One region of the Pedococcus sp. 2YAF34 genome, then DNA from elsewhere that is predicted to be linked to it. Evidence: riboswitches for the same ligand, from Rfam matches in the RefSeq annotation. Region 1 holds a riboswitch; the other holds the start of a gene.
The links. Region 1 has a riboswitch for S-adenosylmethionine ahead of AB4Z02_RS07300 (bifunctional o-acetylhomoserine/o-acetylserine sulfhydrylase). Riboswitches for the same ligand answer to the same signal wherever they lie in the genome.

Region 1 (9,771 bases):
GGGGTGCTCGGGGACTTCGAGCACCAGCGGCTGCTCCTCGGACGGAGGCTCGACGAGCTCGGGGCGTCGCTGCGCCGGGCGGGGGCCGTCTACGTCGAGGTCGAGCAGGACGCGGCGTCGCTGTTCGCCGGCGCAGGCGGTGACGCCCCGTGAGCGCGGACGTCGCGCGGGCTGTGCAGCCGCGAGCCCTGGCCCCGCTGCCGGGGGACCCGGTAGAGGTGCGCGCGCTGGCGGACGTCCTCGCGCGGCAGGGGGAGGGGGTCGCCGCCCTCGGCCGGACGGTGGGCGGCCTCGGCGACCCGGGTCTGGTCGGCTGGTCGAGCCCGGCAGGCAGCGCCTTCGCCCGGCGGGTGGGCGCGGTGCCTGCAGTGCTGGCCGCGGTGGCCAACCGGTACGGCGTCGCGGCGTCGGCGCTGCGGGGGCTGGCGGACGGGCTGGCCGTGGCCCAGGCCGAGGTGGCCTGGGCGCAGCGGGTGCTCGCCGAGGAGTGGGGCCCGTTCCTGGCCGCGGGGGACCGGATGGCCCTGGCCGAGGCCAGCCCGGACCCCACCGAGCGGGCCGCGGCAGTCGTGCACCGTGCGGAGATGGTGGCCCACGGCGAACGGGTGGAGGAGGCCCGCCGACGGCACCAGCTCGCCTGGGACGCCTTCGAGGTGGCTGACCGGCGCTGCGCCACCACCCTGCACGCGCTGCTCGACGACGGCCTGGCCGACAGCGCCGTCTACGACGCGTTGACGGGGGTGAGCCGGGCTGGCGGCGCGGTGGCGGCGGTCGCCGGCACGCTCTCACTGGCTCCGCCCCTCAAGGTGCTCGCTCCCGTGGCGTCCGCGGCCGAGGGCGTCCGGCTCGCGGCCGACGGGACCGTGCTCGCCGCCTACGGCGACGGTGACGCGACCGACCTGCTGCTGCGCGGCGGCGCGGCCCTGGCCGGGGGAGCGGCGCCCCTGCTCAAGTCCGGTGCCCGCGCGACCAACGCGGAAGCCGTGCGTGCCGCGACCACCCGGGCCGAGCGCCGCGCCGCCGCCCTGACCACCCGCGACCGCCTCGCCGCAGGCACCCGCAGCCGGCTGGCCGACCTGCGCGGGGCCCGGGGTGGTGCCCTGGGCGGTCTGGGTGGTGGCTCGGGTCGCGCCCACACGGCAGGGGCCACCGCCACCGCGGGAGCGGTCAACCGGGTCCGGCCGCGGGGCATGGCCCAGACCCGGGCGTGGCTGGCCGAGCAGGCGCAGGTGCGCGCCACCGCCTGGGCGCGCCGGCGCTGGCTCGACGACCTCGACGTCGTCCTGCGCACCGAGGGCTCCTCGCTGCGGATGCACGTCACGTCGGTGGCCGTGGAGCGCACCGGCGCCGACCTCGGGCGTGCTGCGTCGGTCCGCGAGCACGTGACCAGCGGCGATGAGGACAGGAGGCGCCACGCCGCCGTTGAGCGGCACCGTTGACCTGTCCGCAATGCCGGAAATAAACTCCGATCAGCAGAAGCCTGTTTCCGCGATGTGGAATGGTGAGGCGGTTCTGATCGATGGACACTGACGTCCTGGCAGCACGGCTGCGGGCCCTGGTGGGTGACGCGGCGGTGATCACCGACCGCCAGCGCCTGCGCACCTACGAGTGCGACGGGCTCGCGCAGTACCGCGTCGTGCCGGCCGTCGTCGTCCTCGCCGCCTCGACCGAGGACGTCGCCGCGGTGGTGCGGGAGTGCGCCGCCCAGCGCGTCCCCTTCGTGGCCCGCGGCTCGGGCACCGGGCTGTCGGGAGGCGCGCTGCCGCACGCCGACGGCGTGCTCATCGTGATGTCGACGATGCGCCGGATCCTCGAGGTCGACCGCGACAACCAGCGCGCCGTCGTCGAGCCCGGCGTCATCAACCTGCAGCTCAGCGACGTCACCCGGCCCGACGGCTACTACTACGCGCCGGACCCCTCGAGCCAGCAGGTCTGCTCGATCGGCGGCAACGTCGCGGAGAACTCCGGCGGGGCGCACTGCCTCAAGTACGGCTTCACCAGCAACCACGTCACCGGGCTCGAGCTGGTGGCACCGACGGGGGAGGTCGAGCAGATCGGGGGGAAGGCGCCCGACGCCCCGGGCTACGACCTTCTCGGCGCGCTCGTCGGCTCCGAGGGCACGCTCGGCGTCGTCACCGCCGCGACGGTGCGCCTGACCCGCACCCCGGCCGACGTGCGCACCCTGCTCGCGGCGTTCCCAGGGACCGACCAGGCCGGAGCGGCCGTGTCGGCCGTCATCGGGGCCGGGGTCATCCCCGCGGCCATCGAGATGATGGACGCGCTGGCCATCGAGGCGGCCGAGGCGGCGGTGCAGTGCGGCTACCCCGAGGGAGCGGGGGCGGTGCTCATCGTCGAGATCGACGGCCCGGCCTCCGACGTCCAGCAGGTGTTCGAGGAGGTCGAGGGGCACTGCCGGGCGCACGGGGCGTTCGAGATCCGGATCGCCGCCGACGACGCAGAGCGCGCCCTGTTCTGGAAGGGCCGCAAGTCGGCCTTCGCGGCCGTGGGCCGGATCAGCCCCGACTACATCGTCCAGGACGGGGTCATCCCCCGGACAGCGCTGCCGGAGGTCCTCAGCAGCATTGCCCGGCTGTCGGCCGAGTCGGGCGTCCGCGTCGCCAACGTCTTCCACGCCGGTGACGGCAACCTGCACCCGCTCGTGCTCTTCGACGACAGCGTCGAGGGGGAGTCCGAACGGGCGGAGGAGGTCTCGGGAGCGATCCTCGACCTGTGCATCCAGCACGGGGGGTCCATCACCGGCGAGCACGGTGTCGGGTCGGACAAGGCGAAGTACATGCCCCGGATGTTCACCGACGACGACCTCGACACCATGCAGCTGGTCCGCTGCGCCTTCGACCCGTCATCGATCTCCAACCCCGGCAAGGTCTTCCCCACACCGAGGCTCTGCGGTGAGCGCCCGGGCCGGCACCAGGGCGTCCACCCGCTCGCGGAGGCCGGCGTGGCGGAGGTGTTCTGATGGCGGGCACCGTCACCGCAGCCGCGCGCGAGGCGCTCGTCAGGGCGTGCGCCGGCCGCGTCGAGGACGCCACCGACACCGACCTCGTGGGTGCCACGGCCCCGCGCTGGGTCGTGCGCCCCACCTCCACCGAGGAGGTCTCGGCGGTGCTGCACTCGGCGACGGAGCACGACCTCGCCGTGGTCGTCCGGGGTGCCGGCACCAAGCTCGCGTGGGGCCACGACCCCGAGCGGCTCGACGTCGTGCTCGACACGAGCGGTCTCGACACGCTGGTCGAGCACGCCGCAGGTGACCTCATCGCCGTCGTCGGCGCGGGACGGCGGCTCAGCGACCTCCAGGCCGACCTCGCCGGGGCGTCCCAGCGCCTCGGCGTCGACCCCGCGCGCTCCGGCACCGTCGGCGGTGCGGTCGCGACCGCGGTCACCGGGCCGACGCGGCTGGCCCACGGCGCGGTCCGCGACCTGGTCATCGGCATGACCATCGTCCGGGCCGACGGCGTCGTGGCCCACAGCGGCGGCAAGGTGGTCAAGAACGTCGCCGGCTACGACCTCGGCAAGCTCCTCACCGGCTCCTGGGGCACGCTCGGCGTCGTCACGCAGGTGGCCTTCCGGCTGCACCCGGTGCCGGCTGGGCGCACCTGGGTGACCGGCGCGCCCATGAGCCAGGTGGTCCTGCGCGAGGTCGTGCGGTCGCTGGTGCACAGCCAGGTCGTCCCGTCGGCCGTGGAGCTCGACCGGCCGGTGGGCGGGGGCGACGCCGTCGTCTCGGTGCTGCTCGAGGGCCACCCCGACGGGCTCGACGACCGCGCGGCCGAGGTCGCGGCCCTGCTCGGGCACGGCGCCCAGCGGCAGCAGGAGCCGCCGCCGTGGTGGGGGCGCGAGCCGGTCGCAGGCGGGGGAAGCACCGGTGACCAGGACGCCCTGCTCAAGGTGACCCACGAGCTCGCCGCCCTGTCGCAGCTGCTCGATGCCCTCGCGCGCGCGGAGTCCGTGTCGGGCTGCCGCGCCGCCCTGCGGGGGTCGGTCGCGGTGGGCACGGCCACGGTCGCGGTGGGGGGTGGCGCCGACGAGGTTGCCGCGTTCACGACGGCCCTGCGCGCGTCCGCACCCGGCTTCGGTGGTTCGGTGGTCCTGCTCGAGGGGCCGCCCGGCACCACCGACCTCGTCGACCCCTGGGGGCCGGTCGGCGGCCTGTCCCTGATGCAGGCGGTCAAGGTCCAGTTCGACCCCGGGCGGCTGCTCGCCCCCGGCCGTTTCGTCGGAGGGATCTAGCGTGACCACCTCGCCACCCGAACCTCCGGTGTCCTCGCCTGCAGGCACGCTGGGCACCGACGCGCGGCTTTCGCTCACGGGAGTGCAGCCGGGGGAGCCGGCCTTCGACGACCACCACCCGCCCTCGGCCGAGCTCGTCAGCGACTGCGTGCACTGCGGCTTCTGCCTGCCGTCGTGCCCCACCTACGTCCTGTGGGGGGAGGAGATGGACTCGCCGAGAGGGCGGATCTACCTCATGAACGAGGGGCTGCAGGGCGAGCCCATGACCGACTCGATGGTCGAGCACTTCGACGCCTGCCTGGGCTGCATGGCATGCGTGACGGCCTGCCCGTCCGGGGTGCAGTACGACCACCTCATCACCGCCACCCGCGCGCAGGTCGAGCGACGGCACGAGCGCAGCCGCGCCGACCGCGCGCTGAGGTCGGCGATCTTCGCGCTGTTCCCCTACCCCCGGCGGCTCAAGGTCCTGCGCGGACCGCTGCGCCTGCACCAGCGGACCGGCCTGTCGAGGCTGCTGCGCCGCAGCGGGCTGCTCGAGCGGCTCTCACCCCAGCTGGCCAGCATGGAGGCGCTCGCCCCACGGCTGGGTCGGCCCCAGCCGGTGCCGGAGCGGGTCGCCGCCCGGGGCACCAGGCGCGGCACCGTGGGCATGCTCCTCGGCTGCGTGCAGCGGGAGTTCTTCCCCGGCGTCAACGCGGCCACCGTGCGGGTGCTCGCGGCCGAGGGGTTCGACGTCGTGGCCCCGGCAGGTCAGGGCTGTTGCGGCGCCCTTTCCGGGCACAGCGGCCGCGAGGCAGAGGCGCGGCGCTTCGCCCGTGAGCTCATCGACACCTTCGAGGCGACCGGGGTGGAGACCGTGGTCGTCAACGCCGCCGGGTGCGGGTCGGCGATGAAGGAGTATGCCGAGCTGCTCGCCGACGACGCGGCGTACGCCGACCGGGCCCGCGACTTCGCCGCGCGCGTCCGCGACGTCAGCGAGCTGCTCGCGGAGGTGGGGACGGTCGCACCGCGGCACCCGCTCCCGGTGACCGTCGCCTACCACGACGCCTGCCACCTCTCCCACGCCCAGGGCGTCCGGACCCAGCCCCGTGAGCTGCTGCGCGGCATACCGGGCCTGGAGGTGCGGGAGATCGCCGAGGGGGACCTGTGCTGCGGCTCTGCGGGGGTCTACAACCTGCTCAACCCCGAGCCGGCCCGGGAGCTCGGCGACCGCAAGGCGCGCAACGTCCTCGCGACCGGGGCCGACCTGCTGGTGACCGCCAACCCGGGGTGCCTCATGCAGGTCGCCTCGGCACTCGAGCGTGCCGGCACGGCACTGCCGATGGCGCACACGGTCGAGGTGCTCGACGCCTCGATCCGCGGCCGCTCGCCCGACGTCTTCGGCGCCGACAGGAGGCGCGAGACGGGCTGAGCCCACCACCCCTGCTGGCACGACAACCGCACGTCCACCGACGTGCACCGTCCATGTAGTCCCACCGCCCTCCCACCCCGAGGTGACCACCATGTACAGACCCGTGCTCGACGCCGTCGCCGGCTCCCTGACGATCACCGCACTCGTCGCGATGCTGCCCCTGCTGACCCTGTTCGTCCTGCTGGGCGTGCTGCGCCTGGCCGCGTGGAAGGCCGCCCTGGTCTCCCTCGCGGTGTCCCTCGTCGTGGCCGTGGCTGCCTACTCCATGCCGGTCGGGAAGGCGGTCTCGTCGGGGCTCGAGGGCGCGGCCTTCGGCTTCTTCCCGATCCTGTGGATCGTCATCAACGCGATCTGGCTCTACAACATGACCGTCGAGACGGGGCACTTCGACGTCCTGCGGCGCTCGTTCGCCAAGGTCAGCGACGACCAGCGGATCCAGGCGGTCATCATCGCGTTCTGCTTCGGTGCGCTGCTCGAGGCGCTGGCCGGCTTCGGCACGCCCGTCGCCATCACCAGCGTCATGCTGATCGCGCTCGGCTTCCGACCCATGAAGGCCGCCGTGGTCGCGCTCGTCGCCAACACCGCCCCCGTCGCGTTCGGTGCCCTCGCGGTGCCGATCACGACCCTGGCCACCGTCAGCGGCCAGTCCGAGCACCACCTGGCGCAGATCGTCGGCCGGCAGACCCCGCTGCTCGGCGTGTTCGTGCCCATGGCCCTCGTCTACATCGTCGACAAGGGCAAGGGGGTGCGGGCGACCCTGCCGGCCACGCTGGTCTGCGGTGTGGCGTTCGCGCTGGCGCAGTTCGCGACGTCGAACTTCCTGTCCACCCAGCTCACCGACATCGTCGCCGCGCTCGTCGGTGCTCTTGCGGTCGTGCTGCTGCTGCGTGTCTGGCAGCCCGCGACGGCGTACGTCGAGACCGAGACCGACGACGACCTCGTCGGCGCCCGCAGCGGTGGCTCGGCCCGCGCTGCTGCCCGCGGCGGCGCCACCGGAGCCGGTGGGCACCGGACGCGCGACCACCGGCACGACGAGCCCGTCCCCACGACGACGGCCGGCGACCTCGCGTCCCGGGATGCGAACCGGACCGACAGCACCGCCGACGTGGTCCGCGCCTACGCGCCGTACCTCATCATCATCGCGCTGTTCATCGTCGCCCAGCTGCCCGGCGTCAAGGACCTGCTGGACGCCCCCAGCAAGGCCTTCCACTGGCCCGGCCTCGACGGCCTCAAGACGGCCTCGGGCAAGGACTCCACCCTGCCGGTGTTCAAGCTCAACTGGCTCAACGCCGCAGGCACGCTCATGCTCATCGCGGGCCTGCTGACCATCCCGGCCATCGGCATCTCGCCGCGCAAGGCGCTCACCGCGTACGGCGCGACCTACCGCCAGCTCGCCTCGGCGATCCTCACCGTCATGGCGGTCCTCGGCCTCGCCTACGTCATGAACGCCTCGGGCCAGACCGCGTCGCTCGGGTCCTGGATGGCCGGCGCGGGGGCGGCGTTCGCCGTGCTGTCACCGATCCTCGGCTGGCTCGGCGTCGCGGTGACGGGGTCCGACACCTCCTCCAACTCGCTCTTCGGCGCGCTGCAGGTCTCGGCGGCCAAGGACGTCGGGCTCAGCCCCGCGCTCATGGCCGCGGCAAACTCCTCCGGCGGCGTCCTGGGAAAGATGATCTCGCCGCAGAACCTCGCCATCGCCGCGGCCGCCGTCGGCCTCTCCGGTCGCGAGGGCGACCTGTTCCGGCGCGTGGTCGGCTGGAGCCTGGGCTTCCTGGCGTTCATGTGCGTGCTGGTCTACCTCCAGTCCACGTCGGGGCTGGGCTGGATGCTGCCCTGACGGGGTGGCACGGGGCGGCCACGAACCCCCCCCACGGGGCGGCCACGCGGCCGCCACGGTGCGGACCGCCCGGTCCGCCATGAGAGACGGGTATGCCGCGTCGGTGACGACGCGGCATACCCTCGTCACAGGTCATGAGCGCCAGCGTCAAGCCCCGGCTCGCTGGCCGGCAACCCTCCTCCGCGGTGGGGTGCCCCGGGTGAGGACCAGGCGCACGGCACCTGCCGTGCGCAAGCGCGGGAGGCCCAGCGACACCCAGGTGTCCCGCACCGTCCTCGACGGTGGCGACCTGCACCACTCCACCGTCGGCGACGGACCACGCCGACGCCGCGCTGTCGCGGCCACGAGAGTGAAGGTCACCGAGATGAGCAACGCCAACTGGTCGTTCGAGACCCGCCAGGTCCACGTGGGGCAGGAGCCCGACGCGGCCACCGGGGCTCGCGCCCTGCCGATCTACCAGACGACCTCCTACGTCTTCAAGGACACCGAGCACGCGGCGAACCTGTTCGCGCTCAAGGAGTTCGGCAACATCTACACCCGGATCATGAACCCGACGCAGGACGCCGTCGAGCAGCGGGTCGCCTCGCTCGAGGGAGGTGTCGGCGCCCTGCTCGTCGCCTCCGGGCAGGCGGCCGAGACGCTGGCGATCCTCAACATCGCCGAGGCGGGGGACCACGTCGTGGCGAGCCCCAGCCTCTACGGCGGCACCTACAACCTGCTCAAGCACACGCTGCCGAAGTTCGGCATCCAGGTGAGCTTCGTCGCGGACGCCAACGACGTCGAGTCATGGCGGGCGGCGGTGCAGCCCAACACCAAGCTGTTCTTCGGGGAGTCCATCTCCAACCCCAAGTCCGAGGTGCTGGACATCGAGGGCGTCGCCGCGGTGGCCCACGAGGCCGGGGTGCCGCTCGTCGTCGACAACACCATCGCGACGCCCTACCTCATCCGCCCGCTCGAGTGGGGCGCCGACGTCGTCGTGCACTCGGCCACGAAGTACCTCGGCGGCCACGGCACGTCGATCGCCGGCGTCATCGTCGACGGCGGCACCTTCGACTACGCCGCCGACCCGGAGAGGTTCCCCAACTACAACACGCCCGAGGAGAGCTACCACGGGCTCGTGTTCGCCCGGGACCTCGGCGTCGGCAGCCCGCTGGGGGCCAACCTCGCGTTCATCCTCAAGGCCCGCGTGCAGCTGCTGCGCGACCTCGGTCCGGCGGTGGCGCCGTTCAACGCGTTCCTCATCGCCCAGGGCATCGAGACGCTGAGCCTGCGGCTCGACCGCCACCTCGAGAACACGCACAAGGTCGCCGCGTTCCTCCAGGCGCACGACCAGGTCGAGAAGGTCGTGTGGGCCTCGCTGCCCGATCACGAGTCCTACGAGAAGGCGAAGAAGTACACCCCGCGCGGTGCCGGTGCGGTGCTGGCCTTCGAGATCGCGGGTGGGGTCGAGGCCGGTCGCCGCTTCGTCGAGGCGCTCGACCTGCACAGCCACGTCGCCAACATCGGCGACGTGCGCTCCCTGGCCATCCACCCCGCCTCGACGACGCACTCGCAGGGCCCTGACAGCGACCGCCTGGCGGCGGGGGTCACGCCCGGGCTGGTGCGGCTCGCCGTCGGCATCGAGCACATCGACGACATCCTCGCCGACCTCGAGCAGGGCTTCATCGCCGCGAAGGGCGCCTGACAGCCCGTCCCGGGGAGTCGCCAGTCCACCTGCGCGGCGCCCGCGGCCCCTACCCGGTCACCCGGAGGAGGCCGTGGGCGCCGCGCTCGGCGTCGACCATGACGTGCGACAGGAAGGGGTAGTGGCCGGTCTGGGAGAACGTCAGCTCCACGAATCCCCCCTGGGCAGGTTGCAGTGCCAGGGCCTGCGCACCACCGACCGTGCCCGGTGAGCCGGGCCGGGTGAGGTAGCTGCCCTCGAGGAACACCGTGTCGAACTGGGATCCCACGACGTGGAACGAGCTCGGCCGGTTGGGTCCTGCGTCGAGGACCCACACGCGCACCCGCTCGCCGACGCGTGCCGGCAGCTGGTCGTGGTCGTACTGGTTCGCGAAACCGTTGAACACCACGGCATCCGGCCGCTCGGCCGCGACCTTTGCCGGGTCGGCGGTCCCGCCCTGCACACCGAGGTAGAGCTCGGACTGCACCAACAGGTACTCACGGTCGACGCGGGGCAGCCCCGGCGGGTCGATCACCACCGCGCCGAACATGCCGTTGGCGATGTGCAGCGACATCGGCATCGAGCTGCAGTGGTACATCCAGATCCCGGCCC
Region 2 (9,771 bases), on a different contig from region 1:
GCGGAGTTGGCGTTGAAGTAGCCGCCTCCGTTGGTGCCCAGCTCCTTGATCGCCTCCTGTGACGCGACCAGGCCGCCCCGGATCACCTGGTCGCCACCGGCGAGCGCCTTCACGGTCTCCGGTGCGCTGAGGTTCTGCACGACGCCGCCCACGAGCAGCACGACGCCGGCGACGGCGGCGATCGGGAGCAGGATGCGCACGCAGCCGCGGACCAGGTCGACCCAGAAGTTGCCGATGTCGCGAGCCGAACGACGCGCCGCGGCGCGGATGAGGGCCACGGCGACGGCCATGCCCACCGCAGCCGAGACGAAGTTCTGGACGGTCAGCCCGACCGTCTGCACGATCGGCGTGGCTCCCACCTCACCGGCATACGACTGCCAGTTGGTGTTGGTGACGAACGAGACCGCGGTGTTGAGGGCGGTGGTGGCACCCATCCCCTGCGAGCCCTGCGTGAGGGGCAGTCGCAGCTGCACGAGGATGAGCCCGAAGAGCAGGAGGATGCTCACCACCGAGAAGGCCACCACGCTGACCGCGTAGGTCCGCCACCCCTGCTCGGAGTCCGGGTCGACCCGGACGAGCCGGTAGAGGACCCGCTCGACGCGCCAGTGGCGCGTGTCGCTGTAGACATGGGCCATCCAGGCGCCGAGCGGGTGGTAGCACACGGCGAGGAGCGCGAGGAGCAGTCCGATGGTCAGCAGGCCACTGACGGTCCCGGACATCAGAAGCGCTCCGGTCGGACGAGCGCGTACACGAGGTACACGAGCAGGGCGATGCCGGCGACTGCGGCGATGATGTTCTCGATCACGGCTCCAGTGAAGGACAGGCGGACGGCCCGGTGGCTCCCCTTGACGTCGTGGTGACGGGCGTTGACGCGTTCTTGACGGCGTTGCCCGAGGCGGCGGCGCCGCAGGGCGGCCCACAGCGTCAACAAGGCATCAAGTCCCTTGACCTGCAGCGGGATCGGTGGGCGTCATGGAGTCGTGAAGCTCGAGGAGATCCTGGAAGCGCGACGTGGTGCCGTGACCGCGGTGGCCTTGGTCGTCCCGTTCCTGGCGTGCGGGGTGCTCGCCGCAGCCGGCCGCCCGCTGCCCGACGCCAGCGCCGTCGTCGCCCTTACCCTGCTCATCGTCGCCGCCTCCGCGACCGGGCTGCGACCCGCAGGTCTCGCGGCCTCCGTCTCCAGCGCGGTCGGCTTCGACTACTTCCTCACCAAGCCCTACGAGAGCCTGACCATCCACGACTCCGAGGACGTCCAGGTGGCCGTCCTGCTGCTGCTCGTCGGGTTCGCCGTCAACGAGCTCGCGCTGTGGGGACAGCGCCAGCGCGCCGAGCTCGGCCGCGCCCGTGGGTACCTCGACGGCGTGATGGCGACAGCCGAGTCGGTGGCGACCCCCGGAGGCGAGCCCCAGCGCGTGATCGCCGCGGTCGCGGCCCGCCTCCGGGACGTGCTCCGCCTCGACTCGTGCGAGTACCACGCGTCGACCCACCTGCCCGGGGGCCCCGTGCTGGGGCGGGACGGCTCGGTGACCCGGTCCGGGCTCACCCTCGATGTCGACCGCAGCGGGCTGCCCATCGACCAGGTCATCCTCCTGCCGGTGTACGTGGGCGGTCGGCAGCGCGGCTACTTCACCCTCACCGCCGCCTCGCGCGTCTCCCGCCCCAGCGTGCAGCAGCGCCGGGTCGCGGTCCTGCTCGCCGACCAGCTGTCGGCCCTGCTCGACACCAGCACCCAGGAGCACTGAGCCGCTCGGAGATCCACTCTTCCGGCCCCGCGGGCGGGGCGACCCCCCTACCCTCGTCCGCAGGACCAGCGACCAGGGGGAGACATGGGGACACCGACGCACGCAGGGACGCAGGAGCCGGGTGACGTGCCGGGGACGCCGTCCGAGCCAAGCCCGTTCGGCCCGCCCTCGCCGCTCGAGCCGCTCGCCGTGGCGATGGAGCTGGGACGGCCGGTGAGCCGTGGGTTCGCGCTCGTGCTCGTCGCGGTGGTCCTGGCCGCGCTCGGCTGGGTCGACCACCGTCAGTCCGTCCGGCTGGAGGCCGTCGAGGCGTCCGCCGGCGTCTCGTCGACCGCCCCTCTGACTCCCGACCCGGAGACCTGCTACCTCCTGGGCGTCATCGCCGCCGCCCAGGGCAGGGCCGACCTCGTCACCCGCCTGGCGGCGTCGACCGGCAGCGACTGCCAGGTGTATGCCGCCCGTGGCTCGCGCGGGCAGGACCTCGAGGGCAACTGAGACCCGTGCCGAGGGTTCCGCGGGTCGTGGTCCTGCTCGAGGGCCGCAGCGACGTCGCCGCCGTACGGGCCCTCCTCGCCCTCGACGCGCCTTCGTGCGTCGGGTCTCTCGCGGAAGGCCACGTCGGGAACGGCCGCGTCGGGGACGGCCGCGCCCACGACGTGCAGCTCGTGGACATGGGCGGCGTCACCAACGTGCGCCACCACCTCGTCCGACTCGTGGCAGACGCGTCCGACGGCGCCGGGCCGCGGGTCCTCGGCCTCGGTGACGCCGCCGAGGCACCGTTCCTGTCCCGCGCCCTGGCAGCGGTCGGTCACGCGGTGGGCACGCGGGCCGACATGGCCGCGCTCGGCTTCCACGTCTGCGACCGGGACCTCGAGGACGAGCTGGTGCGCGCGCTCGGCACGGCCCGGGTGCAGGAGGTGCTGGCCGGGCTCGGCCTCCTGGACCGCTTCCTGGCGTTCCGGCGGCAGCCCGCGTGGGACGGCCGGCCGGTGCACGACCAGCTGCGGCGGTTCGCGGGAACCACCTCGGGGCGCAAGCTCGTCGTGGCACAGGCGCTCGCCTCAGCCCTGACGCCCTCCCAGGTCCCGGCCCCGCTGGCCGCCCTCGTGGGCCACATCCGGGCCGGCCTCGCCGAGCCCCCTGCCGGGCCGCCGGTGCGACCGTTCGCCGGGACCGGCTGAGGGCGACGCGGACCGTCAGGCCGGGGTGAGCCTTCCGCGCAGCGTCAGGGTCGCGACGACGAGGGCCAGGGAGGCGGTGAGCGCCATGACCAGCGTCATCGGGACGGCCGAGTCGGAGCCCATCGCGCCGATGAGGGGCGCAGCCGCGCCGCCGATGACGAACTGGGCGGCGCCGAGGAGCGCTGCGGCGGTGCCTGCCGCCTCGCCGTGACGCGTCAGTGCCAGGGCCGGGGTGTTGGGCAGGGTCAGGCCGCACGCGAGGAGGATGAACCACAGCGGCGCCAGCACCATGGGCAGTCCACCGAACCCGGTGGCGGCGGAGGTGACCATGAGCAGGGCCGCCACGGCGCCGATGGTGACGCCGGCGCGGACGAGCAGCTGGGGCTCGAACCGCCGCAGCAGGAACGGGTTGACCTGCGAACCGGTCAGGAAGCCGAGCGAGTTGAGCCCGAACACCAGGCCGAACTGCGCGACGCTCAGGCCGTAGATGTCCTGGAGCACGAACGACGAGCCGCCGATGTAGGAGAACAGCGTCGCGAACATCAGGCCGCTGATCAGCACCAGCCCGACGAAGGTGCGGTCGCGCAGCAGGGAGCCGTAGGTCGCCACGACCGGGCGGAACGCCAGCCTGCGACGGCGGTGCGCCGGCAGGGTCTCGCGCAGGGCGAACGACGCCAGCGTCACCATCATGGTTCCGGCCACGGCGAGCAGGACGAACACCCCGCGCCACGAGGTCACCTGCAGGATGGCTCCGCCGAGGGTCGGCGCCAGCACCGGGGCCAGGCCCATCACGAGCATCAGGCGCGACAGCATGGTGGCCGCGGCCGACCCGGCGAACTGGTCCCGCACCATGGCCATCGAGACCACGGCGACGGCGGCATTGCCCAGGCCCTGCAGGACGCGACCGACGGTCAGCAGCTCGATCGACGGCGCGAAGGCGCAGAACACCGAGGCCGCGATGTGCAGCGCCAGTCCGGCGATGAGGGGGCGGCGGCGGCCCACGGCGTCGGCGAGCGGCCCGACGAGCAGCTGCCCGAGCCCCATACCGAGCAGGATGCCGGTGAGGGTGAGCTGGACGGCCGACTCGGACGCCCCGAGGTCGCGCGTGATCGAGGGCAGCGCGGGCAGGTAGGTGTCGATCGTCAGGGGCCCGATGGCGATGAGGGCCCCGAGCACCAGGACGAAGCGCAGGTAGGCCCGACCGGTCGGCGCCGTCTCCGGGGCAGGGACGGTCGGGGTGCGGACATCGACGGCAGCGGCGTCGACGGGCACGCCGTCCGGCGTCGGGACGAGGGTGTCGGGGGCTGCGATCTCGGGGGCTGCGGTCACAGGGTTCGCAACGACGGGACGTGCGCCATCCATTCCGGCGGGGGCGCCGGTCTCACGCCGCGAGCAGGAAGTGCCACCCCAGCCACCACCACACGAGCAGCAGGAGCAGCTGGCCCGCCCGGGTGCGCGCGGCCTCCCGCACGACCTCCGACACCCGCGGCACGACGTCGGGACGACGCTGCGCGACCGCTGCCAGGACCACGAGGCAGGCGAGCAGCGCGACGTTGGCCGTGGCGGTCAGGGCCCGGGCCGTCACCGCCGGCTCCCCCGCTCCGCGAGGGCCCGCAGGAGGACCCACCCGGCCAGGGCCCAGCAGACCGCCACGACCACCCGGATGGGCCGTCCCTCGAGCAGGGGGTCGACCAGGGTGCTCAACGTCGGGTGGTCGGGGTTGTCGGTCTGCGCGTCCGGCTGGGAGAGGAGGTCGGCGAGCTCGAGCAGGCAGCCGGCCAGCAGTGGGACGGTCCAGACCCAGGCGCGTGCGGTGGGCAGCCGCGGCACGGGCGCGCCCTCCCCCGCCCGCAGCACCACCACGAGGCCCACCAAGCCGACCACGGCGAGCGTCAGCTGGACGGCGACTGACGCCCGCGGCTGCACGGCAACGACCAGCCCCACGACCGAGGCCGCCACCGGTCCGGCCCACCTCCCGGACAGCCACCGGGGCGGCGTCCGTGGCGGCAGGTCGCGCCGTAGCACCACGAGCATGAGGACGGCGGTGCCGAGGAAGACCGCCACGTCGACGGCGTTGGCGCGGGCGACGTGGACGACGGCCGCGCCCAGCACGCTCCCCAGCGCCGGTCCGGGCCGTGCCCGCCGACGCCCCGGCGGAGACTCAGTCCCGGCCAGTGAGCTCCCAGGCGTCGGCCGGCTCCTCGACCTCTTCGCGGCCGGCGTACTGCGCCGCCACGGGGTCGTTCGCGTAGCGCGCGTCGGGCGCGTAGCCGGGGGCGTAGGTCCCCACCGGCACCGCGTCGGTCCGCTCGACGTCGCCAGCCGCGCCCTGCAGGTCGGGAGCCGCCTGGCCGTCGAAGACCGGCTCGGGGTCGGGCACCTCGTCGCCGCGCATGAGCGCGAGCGTCGTGGCCAGGTCGTCGGGCTTGACGAGCACGTCGCGGGCCTTGGAGCCCTCCGACGGCCCGACCACACCGCGCGACTCGAGCAGGTCCATGAGGCGGCCGGCCTTGGCGAACCCGACGCGCAGCTTGCGCTGCAGCATCGACGTCGACCCGAACTGCGTCGTCACGACGAGCTCGGTCGCCTGCAGCAGCAGGTCGAGGTCGTCGCCGATGTCGTCGTCCACCTGCTTCTTGGCCGCGACGACGGTGACGTCCTCGCGGTAGCTGGGCTTGAGCTGGTCGGTGACGTGCTTGACGACGTCCTGGATCTCGGACTCGGTGACCCAGGCGCCCTGGACGCGCATCGGCTTGCTGGAGCCCATGGGCAGGAACAGCGCGTCGCCCTGGCCGATGAGCTTCTCCGCGCCGGGCTGGTCGAGGACGACCCGGCTGTCGGCGAGCGAGGACGTCGCGAACGCCATGCGCGACGGCACGTTGGCCTTGATGAGGCCGGTGACGACGTCGACGGACGGGCGCTGGGTCGCCAGGACGAGGTGGATGCCGGCGGCGCGCGCCAGCTGGGTGATGCGGACGATCGACTCCTCGACGTCGCGCGGGGCGACCATCATGAGGTCGGCGAGCTCGTCGACGATGACCAGCAGGTACGGGTAGGGGTGGATGACGCGCTCGCTGCCGGGCAGCGGCTTCACCTTGCCGGCCTTGACCGCCTTGTTGAAGTCGTCGACGTGCTTGAACCCGAACTGGGCGAGGTCGTCGTAGCGCGTGTCCATCTCCCGCACGACCCACTGCAGGGCCTCGGCGGCCTTCTTGGGGTTCGTGATGATCGGGGTGATGAGGTGCGGGATCCCCTCGTACGCCGTGAGCTCCACGCGCTTGGGGTCGACCAGGACCATGCGGACCTCGTCGGGCGTCGAGCGCATGAGGATCGAGGTGATCATCGAGTTGACGAAGCTCGACTTGCCGGCGCCCGTCGCACCCGCGACGAGCAGGTGGGGCATCTTCGCGAGGTTGGCGATGACGTAGCCGCCCTCGACGTCCTTGCCGACGCCCATGACCATCGGGTGCTCGTTCCCGCGGGCCGCCTGGCTGCGCAGGACGTCGCCGAGGCTGACCTTCTCGCGGTCGGTGTTGGGGATCTCGATGCCGATGGCCGACTTGCCCGGGATGGGCGACAGGATGCGGACGTCGGCCGAGGCGACGGCGTACGCGATGTTCTTGGACAGGGCGGTGACGCGCTCGACCTTGATGCCGGGGCCGAGCTCCACCTCGTAGCGGGTGACCGTCGGGCCGCGGCTGAAGCCGGTCACCTGCGCGTCGATGTCGAACTGGTCGAGCACCTGGGTGAGGGCCTCGACGACACGGTCGTTGGCCGCGCTGCGCGACTTGTGGGGCGAGCCCGGCTCGAGCAGGGCGTTGTCCGGCAGGGTGTAGGTGATGTCGCCGGCGAGGGCGAGCTGCTCGACCCGCTGCGGCAGCGGGGTCGTCGGCGGCGCCTCGAGGGTGGCCTTCTCGACCACGGGCGGGCGGGTCGGCGCGGCCGCAGCGGCGGCCCCCGCGGCACCGGGCGCGAGGACGCCGGGAGCGGTGGGTCGCTTCTCGCCGGGGCGCAGGCCCTTGCCGTCCGGGACGACCACGGCGGCCTTCTCGAAGGCCTCGTCGCCGTCGAGGGGCCCCTCGGGCTCGATCACGCGGCGACGGCGGCGCGGCTTGTCCTCGACGACCTCGACCGGCTCGGGCTCGACGGCCGCGCGGTGCAGCAGGTGGTCGCGCAGCTCGGCGAGGCGCTCGGGGATCATGTGCACCGGCGTGGCCGTCATGACCAGGAGGCCGAAGAAGCCGAGCATGAGCAGGATCGGGACCGTGCCGTACACGGAGACCGCCGCCTCGAGCGGGCTGGAGGCGAGGAAGCCGATGATGCCGCCGGCCTCGCGCATGCCGTCGGCGCCCTGCGGTGGGGTAGGGATCCCCTGTGACACGTGGGCCAGGCCACAGGCGGCGAAGGCGAGCGCACCGAGGCCGATGCCGATGCGCGACGTCGCGCCGTCGTCCTGGGGCGCCCGCAGCAGGCGCAGGCCGAGGAAGAGCAGGGCCAGCGGCACGGCGTAGGCGACGCGGCCGAAGGTGCCGGCCACGACCGCGTGGACGACGTCGCCGAGCGCACCCTCGAAGGCCCACCACTCGCGGGCGGCGACGAGGATGGCGAGGCCGAGGAGGGTGAAGCCGAGGCCGTCGCGACGGTGCTCCGGCTCGAGGTCGCGGGCGCTGCTGCCGACCCGGCGGACGGCGCCGCCTGCGACGTGCGCCATCCCCATCCACGTCCCCCGGACCGCGCGCAGCGGTAGGGGCAGGCCGCCGCCGCTGGCCTTGCCCCGCGCGGGCTGCTTGCGTGGCGCAGGGGAACGGCGGTTGGCAGGGCGCGTGGTGGTGCCCTTGCGCGCCTGCCCGGCCGAGGAGGAGCGCGTCGAGGTGGACGGACGTGTGGCCATGGTCCGCAGGCTACGCGACGGCCACACCGGACACACGCGTCACACGCGTCGCACTGCGCCCAATCTGTCCCTCCGACCGCGGGCCGCCCCTCCCCCGAACGGGTGAGGCCGGTGCATCACTTCGGACACGGACGGGGCTCACCCCTGTCGCCATACGGCGTGCCGGTGCCACTCTGGGCGGGCGTCTGGCGGGGCCTGCGCCGACGACCACGGATCCTCCGGGACACCGTCCGGGCGTCGGCGCAGGCGCACCAGCCAGCCGCACGTCTCAGATGACGGGAAGGTCGGTCCACCTGCTGGAGCCGCCCCGAGCCGGCCGCTACCGTCGTCGACCAAGGTCATGAGTGTCAGCGCACAGCCCCGGCTTGCTGACCAGCAACCCTCCACCGCGGTGGGGTGCTCCGGGTGACGACCGGGCCGCCTGCAGGAGCAGGTGGCAAGCGCGGACCCGAGCCCAGCCCGGGTCCACCGGACCCAGGAGCTGACCTCCGTGTCGATAGCCAGCACCCCGCCCACCACTCCCGAGGCCTCCCGGGCGGCGACGCGCCGTACCGCTCCCCTGGCCCACGCCCGCGAGCACCTGCGCGCAGTCCCGCCCCTGCCCGTGCGCTCCCTCAGCGCCTCAGCACTGCCCGCCGTCGTGTCCGGCGGGCTGCCCGTCCCGACCCTGGACGGCCCGACCGACTACGCCAACTTCGACCACGCCGCCTCGACCCCGGCGCTGGTCAGCGTGAAGGCCGCCGTCGACACGGCGCTGCGGACCTACTCCTCGGTGCACCGCGGCAAGGGCTACGCCTCCGCGGTGACGAGCGGCTGGTACGAGCAGGCCCGCGCGGAGGTGGCGGCCTTCGTCGGGGCGCGCGAGGGGGACGAGGTCGTCTTCACCCGCAACAGCACCGACTCGTTCACCCTGCTGTCCCGCTCGCTCCCCCGCGACACCTCGGTGTTCGTCTTCGAGTCCGAGCACCACGCGGCACTGCTGCCGTGGAAGGCCCGCCAGACGGTCCGGATCCCCGTGCCCGGCAGCGCCGCCGACGCGGTCGTCCTGCTCCGGGAGGCCCTGCGGACCCGCCAGGGCCGCAACCGTCTCGTCGTCCTGACGGGCGCGTCCAACGTGACCGGCGAGGTCTGGCCGATCCGCGAGCTGGCGGCGGTCGCGCGGCGCGCTGGTGCCCGCGTCGTCCTCGACGCCGCGCAGTACGCCCCCCACCGCCGCATCGACCTCGGCGAGCTCGGCGTCGACTACGTCGTCCTGTCGGGGCACAAGCTCTACGCGCCCTTCGGGGCAGGCGTCCTCGCCGGTCGCGCCGACTGGCTCGACGCCGCGGCCCCCTACCTGCCCGGCGGCGGTGCCACCAAGGCGGTCACCGAGCACGGGGTGCAGTGGCACACGGGCTCGGCGCGGCACGAGGGCGGCAGCCCCAACGTCATCGGGGCCATCGCGCTGGCCGCCGCCTGCCACGCTCTGCGCGAGCACGGCGAAGCCGTCGAGGCGCACGAGCAGCTCCTGGGCAAGGCCCTGCTCGACGGCCTGCGCGACATCGACGGCGTGCAGACCTACTCGCTGTTCGGTGACGGCCACGAGCGGGTCGCGGTCGCGACGTTCACGGTCGACGGGGTCGACTCCTCGCTCGTGTCCGCGGTCCTGTCGGCCGAGCACGGGATCGGCGTGCGCGACGGCAAGTTCTGCGCGCACCTGTGCGTGGACACGCTCCTCGACGACCCGTACGCCGAGGGCCCCGACACCGCCGTGCGAGCCAGCATCGGCCTGGCCACGACCGCCGCCCACGTCCAGCGGCTGCTCGCCGCGGTCGCCGACCTCGCTGCCCACGGGCCGCGGCACGAGTACGTGCACACGGGCGAGGGCTGGGTGCCGGTCGACGACACCCGCGACCTCGCCCCCGCCCGCCCCTGGTAGGGGCGGGCGACCGGGCCGGTCGGGCCGGCCCGCGCGGAC

Region 2: linked by a shared signal. The riboswitch ahead of AB4Z02_RS01205 (aminotransferase class V-fold PLP-dependent enzyme) and the one ahead of AB4Z02_RS07300 (bifunctional o-acetylhomoserine/o-acetylserine sulfhydrylase) in region 1 are both predicted to bind S-adenosylmethionine.

The regions. Positions count from the first base shown of each region.
Region 1 covers NZ_JBFRFA010000009.1:81,711-91,481, forward strand. Annotated here, with positions in the region: gene AB4Z02_RS07270 (hypothetical protein) at 1-153, shown strand, start outside; gene AB4Z02_RS07275 (hypothetical protein) at 150-1,439, shown strand; gene AB4Z02_RS07280 (FAD-linked oxidase C-terminal domain-containing protein) at 1,520-2,977, shown strand; gene AB4Z02_RS07285 (FAD-binding oxidoreductase) at 2,977-4,248, shown strand; gene AB4Z02_RS07290 ((Fe-S)-binding protein) at 4,250-5,659, shown strand; gene AB4Z02_RS07295 (L-lactate permease) at 5,751-7,496, shown strand; SAM riboswitch class IV at 7,627-7,739, shown strand; gene AB4Z02_RS07300 (bifunctional o-acetylhomoserine/o-acetylserine sulfhydrylase) at 7,861-9,180, shown strand; gene AB4Z02_RS07305 (multicopper oxidase domain-containing protein) at 9,230-9,771, opposite strand, start outside.
Region 2 covers NZ_JBFRFA010000001.1:238,915-248,685, forward strand. Annotated here, with positions in the region: gene kdpA (potassium-transporting ATPase subunit KdpA) at 1-719, opposite strand, end outside; gene kdpF (K(+)-transporting ATPase subunit F) at 719-928, opposite strand; gene AB4Z02_RS01170 (DUF4118 domain-containing protein) at 981-1,742, shown strand; gene AB4Z02_RS01175 (hypothetical protein) at 1,827-2,237, shown strand; gene AB4Z02_RS01180 (hypothetical protein) at 2,243-2,923, shown strand; gene AB4Z02_RS01185 (multidrug effflux MFS transporter) at 2,939-4,252, opposite strand; gene AB4Z02_RS01190 (DUF6186 family protein) at 4,305-4,508, opposite strand; gene AB4Z02_RS01195 (hypothetical protein) at 4,505-5,035, opposite strand; gene AB4Z02_RS01200 (DNA translocase FtsK) at 5,085-7,814, opposite strand; SAM riboswitch class IV at 8,151-8,263, shown strand; gene AB4Z02_RS01205 (aminotransferase class V-fold PLP-dependent enzyme) at 8,305-9,732, shown strand.